Regions from separate parts of the Streptomyces ficellus genome, predicted to be linked through region 1. Evidence: riboswitches for the same ligand, from Rfam matches in the RefSeq annotation. Region 1 holds a riboswitch; the other holds the start of a gene.
The links. Region 1 has a riboswitch for glycine ahead of gcvP (aminomethyl-transferring glycine dehydrogenase). Riboswitches for the same ligand answer to the same signal wherever they lie in the genome.

Region 2: another riboswitch for glycine. It lies ahead of gcvT (glycine cleavage system aminomethyltransferase GcvT); the one in region 1 lies ahead of gcvP (aminomethyl-transferring glycine dehydrogenase).

Annotation. Positions count from the first base shown of each region.
Region 1 covers NZ_CP034279.1:6,265,050-6,270,798, forward strand. The annotation lists gene EIZ62_RS28115 (MerR family transcriptional regulator) at 9-680, shown strand; gene EIZ62_RS28120 (DNA polymerase IV) at 738-2,300, shown strand; gene EIZ62_RS28125 (PRC-barrel domain-containing protein) at 2,228-2,593, opposite strand; glycine riboswitch at 2,708-2,807, shown strand; gene gcvP (aminomethyl-transferring glycine dehydrogenase) at 2,987-5,749, shown strand, end outside.
Region 2 covers NZ_CP034279.1:2,107,587-2,113,335, forward strand. The annotation lists gene EIZ62_RS09035 (enhanced serine sensitivity protein SseB C-terminal domain-containing protein) at 1-341, opposite strand, end outside; gene EIZ62_RS09040 (enhanced serine sensitivity protein SseB) at 378-1,124, opposite strand; gene EIZ62_RS09045 (AAA family ATPase) at 1,200-1,868, opposite strand; glycine riboswitch at 2,042-2,133, shown strand; gene gcvT (glycine cleavage system aminomethyltransferase GcvT) at 2,298-3,413, shown strand; gene gcvH (glycine cleavage system protein GcvH) at 3,490-3,867, shown strand; gene glyA (serine hydroxymethyltransferase) at 3,880-5,139, shown strand; gene EIZ62_RS09065 (L-serine ammonia-lyase) at 5,326-5,749, shown strand, end outside.

The DNA of each region.
Region 1 (5,749 bases):
TCGGCGTGATGAGCAGCGGCGACGGTGCGACTGGGGGCCTCCCCGGACGAAGTCTGGGGAAGAGCGGGCCGTATCCGCTTCACGGGAGTGCGGCCGAGCGACTCCCGGCGGGGGCGGTCGGCGCGGTCGGTGCTGACGCCGACGCGGTGCCGGGCCGGCCGGCCGATCCGGCGGACCCCGCGACGGAGACGATCGGCTACCGGGGGCCCACCGCCTGTGCGGCGGCGGGCATCACGTACCGCCAGCTGGACTACTGGGCGCGGACCGGGCTGGTCGAGCCGAGTGTCCGGCCCGCCTACGGGTCCGGCACGCAGCGGCTGTACAGCTTTCGGGACGTGGTGGTCCTCAAGATCGTCAAACGGTTCCTGGACACCGGTGTCGCGCTGCAGAACATCCGCACGGCCGTCCAGCACCTGCGCGCGCGGGGCTTCCGGGACCTGGAGCGGATGACGCTCATGAGTGACGGGGCGACGGTCTACGAGTGCTCGTCGCCCGACGAGGTCGTCGACCTGTTGCAGGGCGGCCAGGGGGTCTTCGGGATCGCCGTGGGCGTGGTGTGGCGGGACGTCGAGGCGGCGCTCTCGCAGCTGCACGGGGAGCGCATCGACACGGGTGAGACGCTGGTGGGGCACAACCCGTCGGACGAGCTGGCGCGCAGGAGGCGTGACCGGGCTGTCTGAGTCGGTCCGTACGTGTGTGCGGGGCGATTGTCAGTGGTGTACGGCAGCATCGACGGTGTGAGAACCGCGCCGACGATCCTGCATCTGGACATGGATGCCTTCTTCGCCGCCGCCGAGCAGGCGGCGAAGCCGAGCCTGCGCGGGAAACCGGTGGTCGTGGGCGGCCTCGGGCCGCGCGGGGTCGTGGCCACCGCGTCGTACGAGGCCAGGCGGTTCGGGGTGCACTCGGCGATGCCGATGGCGCAGGCGCGCCGGCTGGCGCCCAACGCCGCGTACCTGGTGCCGCGTTTCTCCCTCTACCGGGCGGTCAGCGACCAGGTCATGGAGCTGCTGCGGGGGCTGTCGCCGCTCGTCGAGCCGTTGAGCCTCGACGAGGCGTTCGTGGACCTCGAGGCGGGGGGCTCGGCGCATGACGCGGCGACCGCGCGGGAGGCCGGTGAGCGGCTGCGCAGGGACATCAGGGCGGTCACGGGACTGACGGGGTCGGTGGGCCTGGCCGGGTCGAAGATGATCGCGAAGATCGCGTCCGAGGAGGCCAAGCCCGACGGCCTGGTGCTGATCGAGCCGGGCACGGAGCGGGACCTGCTGGACCCCAAGTCGGTGCGCATCCTGCCGGGTGTGGGGCCCGCCACCGGAGAGCATCTGCGGCGGGCCGGCATGACGACGGTGGCGGACCTGGCGGCGGCGGGCGAGGACGAGCTGGTACGGCTGCTGGGCAAGGCGCACGGGGAGTCGCTGTACCGGATGGCGCTCGGGTACGACGACCGGCCGGTGGTGGCCGAGCGGGACGCCAAGTCCGTGTCGGTGGAGGACACCTTCGACGTCGACCTGCACGACCGGGTGCGGGTGCGCACGGAGGTGGAGCGGCTGGCCGAGCGGTGCGTGCGGCGCTTGCGCGCAGCGGGGCGCTCGGGGCGGACGGTGGTGCTCAAGGTGCGGAGGTACGACTTCTCGACGCTGACCCGGTCCGAGACCCTGCGCGGTCCGACGGACGACCCGGTGGTGGTGCGGGAGGCGGCGGCACGGCTGCTGGAGTCGGTGGACACCACCGGTGGCGTCCGCCTGCTGGGTGTGGGCGTCACGGGGCTCGCGGACTTCACGCAGGAGGACCTGTTCGCCCAGGCCGCCGCGGAGCGGGCGGAGGCGGAGCAGGCCGAGGCGGAGCGGGGTGCGCCGGCAGGAGTGGCCGCCGGGGCCGACCCGGCAGGGGCGGGTCCGGGTGGGGCGGGCGCGCCGGTGGGGCCGGAGGCGGTTGCGGGGGACGCGGTGGACGCGGCTGAGGGGGGCCGCGTGGCCGGTGCCGCGGTAGGAACCGGCGGCGCGCAGGAGCCGAGTGCCGTCGCGGGTGACGGGGAAGCGCGGACGTGGATGGCCGGCCAGGACGTGCGGCACGCGGAGTACGGGCCGGGGTGGGTGCAGGGCAGCGGCCTGGGGCGGGTCACCGTCCGGTTCGAGGAGCCCGGGTCGTCGCAGCCCGGGCGGGTGCGGACGTTCAGGGCCGGTGATCCGGACCTGGAGCCGTCCGACCCGCTGCCCCTCGTGCCGGGTCAGTCCTCCTGGCCGGCGAGCCTGCCGAAGTCACGGTCCGAGGAGGGAGGCGGGGGGAGCGCGAGCCCGTAGTGGTGGTAGAGCTGGAGCTCCTGCTCGGGGGACAGGTGGCGGCCGACCCCGAAGTCGGGGGCGTCCTTGATCAGGGCCCGTTCGTACGGGACGTGGAGGCCGTCGTCCGCGAGGTCGCTGGGCTCCAGCGGGACGAAGGCGTCGCGGCTGAAGAGGCCCGTGCGCACCGCGGCCCACTCCGGGACGCCGGTCGCGTCGTCCAGGTACACCTCGTCGATGGTGCCGATCTTGTGGCCGTTGCGGTCGAAGGCTTTGCGGCCGATCAGGCTGCGCGGATCGATGTCGGTCTGCACGGTCCCTCCAACTGGTCGCAACCGCTCTGTCAACACTACGAAAGTGCACATCGGTGACGTCGGCCACTCGAGGGATGGGGCGGGGACCTCGCTGGTAGGCTGGCAAATGGCCGCTGACCCCGTGCGGGAGAGTCCTCCGGAGAAACCTTTCGGAGGCGCCGAAGGAGCAAATCCTCCCCGGAATCTCTCAGGCACCCGGTACCGCACGGACGAGGTCACTCTGGAAAGCAGGGCGGGCGTCGGACGGCATCCGCTCTCACCGACGGTGAAAGCCGGCCCGCCCCTCGGGGAGGTCCGGTGAAGCTCTCAGGTTGAGATGACAGAGGGGGAGGCCGTCCGGGCACCCGCGCCGTGGTGCCCCTCGCAGGTCGTATCGACCAGGAGGCCCCCGCCATGACCGCCAACCGCATTCCGCTCTCCGTACTCGAACAGGGCATCCCGTTCGAGCAGCGGCACATCGGGCCCGACGAGGAGGCCCGCGCCAAGATGCTGGCGCAGGTCGGCTACGGTTCGCTCGACGAGCTCACGGCTGCCGCGGTGCCGGATGTGATCAAGAGCGCCGAGGCCCTCGGGCTGCCCGGCGCGCGCACCGAGGCCGAGGTCCTCGCCGAACTGCGCTCCCTCGCCGACCGCAACCAGGTGCTGGCCCCGATGATCGGCCTCGGCTACCACGGCACGTTCACGCCGCCGGTCATCCTGCGCAACGTCATGGAGAACCCCGCCTGGTACACCGCGTACACGCCGTACCAGCCGGAGATCTCGCAGGGCCGCCTGGAGGCGCTGCTCAACTTCCAGACCATGGTCGCCGACCTCACCGGGCTGCCGACCTCCGGCGCCTCGCTGCTGGACGAGGGCACCGCCGCCGCCGAGGCCATGTCGCTGGCCCGCCGCGTCGGCAAGGTCAAGAAGGGCGTCTTCCTGATCGACGCCGACGCCCTGCCCCAGACCATCGCCGTCATCGAGACCCGCGCCGAGCCGACCGGTGTCGAGGTCGTCGTCGCCGACCTGAGCGACGGCATCCCCGCCGAGATCGCCGAGCGCGGCGTCTTCGGTGTGCTGCTCCAGTACCCCGGTGCCTCCGGTGCCGTACGCGACATCAAGCCGGTCATCGACCAGGCCCACGAGCTGGGCGCCATCGTGACCGTCTCCGCCGACCTGCTGGCGCTGACCCTCCTCACCTCGCCGGGCGAGCTGGGCGCCGACATCGCGGTCGGCACCACCCAGCGCTTCGGCGTCCCCATGGGCTTCGGCGGTCCGCACGCCGGCTACATGGCCGTCCGCGACACGTTCGCCCGCAGCCTTCCGGGCCGGCTCGTCGGCGTCTCCGTCGACGCCGACGGCAACAAGGCGTACCGCCTGGCGCTCCAGACGCGTGAGCAGCACATCCGCCGGGAGAAGGCCACCAGCAACATCTGCACCGCACAGGTGCTGCTCGCCGTCATGGCCGGCATGTACGCCGTCTACCACGGCCCCGACGGACTCCAGCAGATCGCCCAGCGCGTCCACCGCTACGCCGTCGTGCTCGCCGACGGGCTCCGCGCGGGCGGCGTGGACGTCGTCCACGACACCTTCTTCGACACCGTCACCGTCCGCGTACCCGGCCGGGCCGCCGAGGCCGTCGCCGCCGCCCGCGAGAACGGGGTCAACCTCCGTCTCGTCGACGCCGACCACGTCTCCGCCGCCTGCGACGAGACCACCGCCCGCGCCCAGATCGTGGCCGTGTGGGACGCGTTCGGCGTGCGGGGCGACATCGAGGCGCTGGACGCCGCCGCGGGCGAGGTGCTGCCCGAGGCGAGCCTGCGCTCCGACGCGTACCTCACCCACCCCGTCTTCCACGCCCACCGCTCCGAGACGGCGATGCTGCGCTACCTGCGCAGGCTCGCCGACCGGGACTACGCGCTCGACCGCGGCATGATCCCGCTCGGCTCCTGCACCATGAAGCTGAACGCGACCACCGAGATGGAGCCGGTGACCTGGCCCGAGTTCGGCCAGATCCACCCCTTCGCGCCGGTCGACCAGGCCCAGGGCTATCTGACCCTGATCCGTGAGCTGGAGGAGCGCCTCGCCGAGGTCACCGGCTACGACAAGGTCTCCATCCAGCCCAACGCGGGTTCGCAGGGCGAGCTGGCCGGCCTGCTCGCCGTCCGCGCGTACCACCGCGCCAACGGCGACACGCAGCGCACCATCTGCCTGATCCCGTCCTCCGCGCACGGCACCAACGCCGCCAGCGCCGTGATGGCCGGGATGAAGGTCGTGGTCGTCAAGACCGCCGACGACGGCGAGATCGACGTCGAGGACCTGCGCGCCAAGATCGAGCAGTACCGCGACCAGCTGTCCGTCCTGATGATCACCTACCCGTCCACGCACGGCGTGTTCGAGGAGCACGTCGCGGACATCTGCGCCCAGGTCCACGAGGCCGGCGGCCAGGTGTACGTCGACGGCGCCAACCTCAACGCGCTGGTCGGCCTGGCGAAGCCCGGCGAGTTCGGCGGCGACGTCTCGCACCTGAACCTGCACAAGACGTTCTGCATCCCGCACGGCGGCGGTGGCCCCGGCGTCGGCCCGGTCGGCGTGCGCGAGCACCTCGCCCCCTACCTGCCCAACCACCCGCTCCAGCCGAGCGCGGGCCCGGACACCGGGGTCGGCCCGATCTCGGCCGCCCCGTGGGGCTCGGCCGGCATCCTGCCGATCTCCTGGGCGTACGTCCGGCTCATGGGCGGCGAGGGCCTCAAGCGCGCCACGCAGGTCGCCGTCCTCGCGGCCAACTACATCGCCAAGCGCCTGGAGCCGCACTACCCGGTGCTCTACACCGGCCCGGCCGGGCTCGTCGCCCACGAGTGCATCGTGGACCTGCGCCCGATCTCCAAGGCGACCGGCGTCAGCGTCGACGACATCGCCAAGCGTCTGATCGACTACGGCTTCCACGCCCCGACCATGTCGTTCCCGGTGGCCGGCACCCTGATGATCGAGCCGACCGAGAGCGAGGACCTGACCGAGCTCGACCGGTTCTGCGACACGATGATCGCGATCCGCGGTGAGATCGAGAAGGTCGCGTCGGGCGAGTGGCCCGCGGACGACAACCCGCTGCGCAACGCCCCGCACACGGCGGCCGCGCTGGGCGGCGAGTGGACGCACGCGTACAGCCGGGAGGATGCG
Region 2 (5,749 bases), 4.2 Mb from region 1:
GGGGCGTGCGGGTTGAGCCAGACGCCCCAGTGGTCGGGGTAGAGGGCGCGGGCGATGTCACGGCCGGCGACGACCTCGTGGGCGCGGTTCCAGCCGGAGACGGCGAGCTCCTGGGCGGAGGTGACGCAGGGGGCGTACCCGAGGCCGTCGACCTCCATGTTGCCGTACTGGGCGTCGGGCGAGCCGGCCCGGCCGTGCCAGAGGAGCATCCACAGCCGGCCCTCGGCGAGGGCGTGCAGGAGTGCCTCGTAGGTGTCGTGGCGCCCGGGCGTCACCTGGCTCAGCATGTGCTCGACCTGTCCGGCCGCCGCTCCGGCCGCCGCGGTGCCTGACGCGCTCACCCTGGGTCCCGCCCCTCTTCCGTCCACCCGACCAGCTTATGCGTGCCCGCGCCGGTAGAAGGGCCGCACCTTCTCCAGCATCCAGTCGGCCACCGGGTCCTGTGCGACGTCGAGCAGCACCAGGTTGACCGGCCACGGCACCGCCGCCTGGGCCCGCCCCAGCGCCCGGCCGAGGGCGTCCATGGGTACGTTGCGCTCGGCGCCCTCCCAGGAGGAGAGCTGCACGCCGATGAAGAGGGACGGGCTGTCGCCCTCGACGCTCGCGAGGCAGCGGCGCGCGGTCAGCACCGTGCCGGTGGCGTCGAACTCGGCGGAGGCGGCGGACAGCAGGCCGACCGGGTCCTCCTGCCAGTCCGGCTCGAACAGCCGCACCCGGCCGCCGCTGGCCGGGCCGTCGAGCGGGGTGCGTCCGGCGCGGCAGAGCTCGGCGACCACGAGCGGGGGCAGTGGGGCGCCGACGGCGCCGCCGGGGTTCACGGCGATGCCGACCTGGGGCGGCAGGCCGCGGGCGAACTCGACGGCCGGGGCGACCGCGTAGGGCATGTGGGCGCCGGCGCAGGCGACGAACTGGGCCTCGGAGCTGAAGACCGGCACGTAGACCTGCCCGTCGAGGTCCAGGGTGGGCAGGTCCAGGTCGCGGCTGTCGGGTGCGCCGCCGTTCGGCAGGGGCACCCAGACGTGGCTGCGGCCCAGGACCTCGACGAGGCGGCCGCCGGCCGCGGGGTTGCCGAGCGAGGCGGCGAGCACCTCTTCGAGCTCGTTGCCCGGCCATGCAGTGTCCACTGGTGCTCCTGGTCCTTCCCCGCGTGTGCCTGTCGCTGCCCGCAGCACCCTAACGCGGGGCCGCGGGGCGGCGGATCAGGGGAACGCGATCCGGGTGAGCGCGGACGCGGCGGGCCGGTCCAGCAGGACCGCTGACGCGCACCCGCGCGGCACGACGCCCCGCTGCGCGTCCCGCACCAGGCGCCCCACCGCGCGGCGGTGCCGTCCGAAGGCGTACCCGGACACGCCGCGGCCCCGCTCGCGCTGGCCCTCCCGGGCGGTGCCGGGGGTGACGTCCAGCAGGACCAGGTGCAGGGCGCGGCCCCGCCGGGCGGCCTCCCGGGCGAGCCAGCGCCGCACCCAGGCCTGGGTGCCGCAGTCGTGGACGACGACGCTCCGCCCGGAGCGCAGCGTGCGCCACAGGCCCCCGTAGTGGGCGAGCCGGACGAGGGGGCGGTAGACCGCGTACGGCAGGAGGCCGGGCACGCGGCGCTCCCAGCGCTCCCGGGCGTCCTGCGAGTCGATGCCGAGGCCCTGGGCCGTCCGGGCGATCAGGGTGGACTTGCCGCTGCCGGGCAGGCCCGAGACGACCACCAGGTCGCCGGGCGCGAAGGTCAGCGCCCGGGGGCAGCGCCCGTCCCGGTCCCGCAGGTCGCGCACGACCGGCAGGGCGGGCGTCGCGGCCGCCCGGCCGCGCGCGGGCAGACCGGGCTGTGCGGGCACTCCCGTGGTGGTCGCGTACGCCCCGCTGTGCTGCAACGTCATCGCTACTCCCCCTGCTAGAACCCCTGCCGGATCCCTGGGTCGGTTGACCCGACCCTTGCCCAAGAAGTGTAAAGAAAGGGTAATAAGTCACAAGCGATTTGCCGAGGGGACACCGCGTGCAATGATGTGCGCGCCGACGCACATTCGTGCGCCACAACCGCATACCGGCCGCTTGAATCCGCGCGGGAGAGTTCCGGGTCCGCCCGGGCGCCGAAGGAGCAAGTTCCTCCCTTGAATCTCTCAGGCCCCGTACCGCGTGGATGAGGCAGATCTGAAAAGCGGGCCGCCCCGGCGGCTCCACCCAAGGTGCAAGCCGAGGACCGCGCGTACGGCGTACGCCGAGGTCACGGTGAACCTCTCAGGTTCCGATGACAGATGGGGAGGATCGTCTTCGAGCCATGCCCGCCCTGGGACCTGGGAGCCACATCCATGAGCACTGCCCCCCGCCTGACCGCCCTCGATGCCGTGCATCGTGCGCTGGGCGCGACCATGACCGACTTCGCGGGCTGGGACATGCCGCTGCGGTACGGGAGCGAGCGCGACGAGCACAACGCCGTCCGTACGAAGGCCGGACTCTTCGACCTCTCCCACATGGGTGAGATCACCGTCACAGGGCCGCAGGCAGCGGACTTCCTGAACTTCGCGCTCGTCGGCAACATCGGCAGCGTCGGCGTCGGCCGCGCCCGCTACACGATGATCTGCCAGGAGGACGGCGGCATCCTCGACGACCTGATCGTGTACCGGCTCGGCGAGACCGAGTACATGGTCGTCGCCAACGCCTCCAACGCGCAGATCGTGCTGGACGCCCTCACCGCCCGCGCCGGCGGTTTCGACACCGTCGTGCGCGACGACCGCGACGCGTACGCGCTGCTCGCCGTCCAGGGCCCGGAGTCGCCCGGCATCCTGAAGTCGCTGACCGACGCCGACCTGGACGGGCTGAAGTACTACGCCGGTCTGCCCGGCACGGTCGCGGGCGTCCCCGCGCTGATCGCCCGTACGGGTTACACGGGCGAGGACGGCTTCGAGCTGTTCGTGGAGCCGCGGCACGCCGAGCAGCTGTGGCGGGCGCTGCTGGAGGCGGGCGCCCCGGTGGGCCTGATCCCGTGCGGGCTGTCCTGCCGCGACACGCTGCGCCTGGAGGCGGGCATGCCGCTGTACGGGCACGAGCTGACGACGGCCCTGACCCCGTTCGACGCGGGGCTGGGCCGGGTGGTCAAGTTCGAGAAGGAGGGCGACTTCACCGGCCGGGAGGCCCTCACGGCCGCCGCCGAGCGGGCGCAGATCGCCCCGCCGCGCAAGCTGGTGGGCCTGATCGCCGAGGGCCGCCGGGTGCCGCGCGCCGGGATGTCCGTGGTCGCGGACGGCAAGGTGATCGGCGAGGTCACCTCGGGCGCCCCGTCGCCGACCCTGGGCCGGCCGATCGCCATGGCGTACGTGGACGCCGCGCACGCCGCGCCGGGCACCGAGGGGGTCGGCGTCGACATCCGCGGTACTCATGAGCCGTACGAGGTCGTTGCGCTTCCCTTCTACAAGCGCCAGAAGTGACCGCCCGCACCACCCGTCCGTCCACCCCGTCCACCCCGTGCACCAGCACTCCCCCGCGTACAGGAGAATTTGCGTCATGAGCAACCCCCAGCAGCTTCGCTACAGCAAGGAGCACGAGTGGCTGTCGGCCGCCGAGGACGGCGTGTCGGCGGTCGGCATCACGGAGCACGCGGCGAACGCCCTCGGCGACGTCGTGTACGTGCAGCTCCCCGAGGTCGGTGACACGGTGACCGCGGGTGAGACCTGTGGTGAGCTGGAGTCGACCAAGTCGGTCAGCGACCTGTACTCCCCGGTGACCGGCGAGGTCGTCGAGGCCAACCAGGACGTCGTCGACGACCCGTCGCTGGTGAACACCGCCCCGTTCGAGGGCGGCTGGCTCTTCAAGGTTCGTGTCGCGGAGGAGCCGAAGGACCTGCTCTCCGCCGACGAGTACACCGCGTTCTCCGGCAGCTAAGGACCCTCTCCGATGTCGCTTCTGAACACCCCTCTCCACGAGCTGGACCCGGACGTCGCCGCCGCCGTCGACGCCGAGCTCCACCGTCAGCAGTCCACCCTCGAGATGATCGCCTCGGAGAACTTCGCCCCGGTCGCGGTCATGGAGGCGCAGGGCTCCGTCCTGACCAACAAGTACGCCGAGGGCTACCCCGGCCGCCGCTACTACGGCGGCTGCGAGCACGTCGACGTGGTCGAGCAGATCGCCATCGACCGCATCAAGGAGCTCTTCGGGGCCGAGCACGCCAACGTCCAGCCGCACTCGGGCGCCCAGGCCAACGCCGCCGCGATGTTCGCGCTGCTCAAGCCGGGCGAAACGATCATGGGCCTGAACCTGGCCCACGGCGGTCACCTGACCCACGGCATGAAGATCAACTTCTCCGGCAAGCTCTACAACGTCGTCGCCTACCACGTCGACGACGCGACGGGCCAGGTCGACATGGCCGAGGTCGAGCGCCTCGCCAAGGAGTCCAGGCCGAAGCTGATCGTCGCCGGCTGGTCCGCCTACCCGCGCCGGCTGGACTTCGCCGCCTTCCGCCGGATCGCGGACGAGGTCGGCGCGTACCTGATGGTCGACATGGCCCACTTCGCGGGCCTGGTCGCCGCCGGTCTGCACCCCAACCCGGTGCCGCACGCCCACGTGGTCACCACCACGACCCACAAGACGCTGGGCGGCCCGCGCGGTGGCGTGATCATGTGCACGGCCGACCTCGCCAAGAAGATCAACTCCGCGGTCTTCCCCGGCCAGCAGGGCGGCCCGCTGGAGCACGTGATCGCGGCCAAGGCGGTCTCGTTCAAGGTCGCGGCGAGCGAGGAGTTCAAGGAGCGCCAGCAGCGCACCCTGGACGGCGCCCGCGCCCTGGCCGAGCGCCTGGTCCAGCCGGACGTCACCGAGCACGGCGTCTCGGTCCTGACCGGCGGCACCGACGTGCACCTGGTCCTGGTCGACCTGCGCGACAGCGAGCTGGACGGCCAGCAGGCCGAGGACCGGCTCCACGAGGTCGGCATCACCGTCAACCGCAACGCGGTCCCGAACGACCCGCGGCCCCCGATGGTCACCTCGGGTCTGCGGATCGGCACCCCGGCCCTGGCCACGCGCGGTTTCCAGGCGGAGGACTTCGCCGAGGTCGCCGACATCATCGCCGAGGCGCTGAAGCCGTCCTACGACGCGGACGCGCTGAAGGCCCGGGTCTCCGCCCTCGCCGCGAAGCACCCCCTTTACCCCGGTCTGTAATATTCATAGACGTTACGTACGTAACAGACTGGACTGCGGGGCACCGCGCACACTGAAGAGTGGGTGCGGTGCCCCGTCCCTTGCCCCCGCCTCCCCCCACCCGCCGCATCCCCCGCCCCACGCCCCATCGCGTTGTCCCTGCACCACCCCGGCAGACAGCGACGTCTTCCCACCAAGGAGTACCCCGTGGCCATCTCGGTCTTCGACCTGTTCTCGATCGGCATCGGCCCGTCCAGCTCCCACACGGTGGGCCCCATGCGCGCCGCCCGGATGTTCGCCCGCCGGCTGAAGAACGAGGGCCTGCTGGTCCCGACCGCCTCCGTCCGGGCGGAGCTGTACGGCTCGCTCGGCGCGACCGGGCACGGCCACGGCACCCCCAAGGCGGTCCTGCTGGGCCTGGAGGGCGACTCGCCCCGCACGGTCGACGTCGAGACCGCCGACGAGCGGGTCGAGCGGATCAAGGCCGACAAGCGCCTCAACGTGCTGGGCGCCCACGAGATCGGCTTCGACTTCGACGAGGACCTGGTCCTGCACCGCCGCAAGGCGCTGCCGTACCACGCCAACGGCATGACCCTGTGGGCGTACGACGCCGACGGCGCCGTCCTGCTGG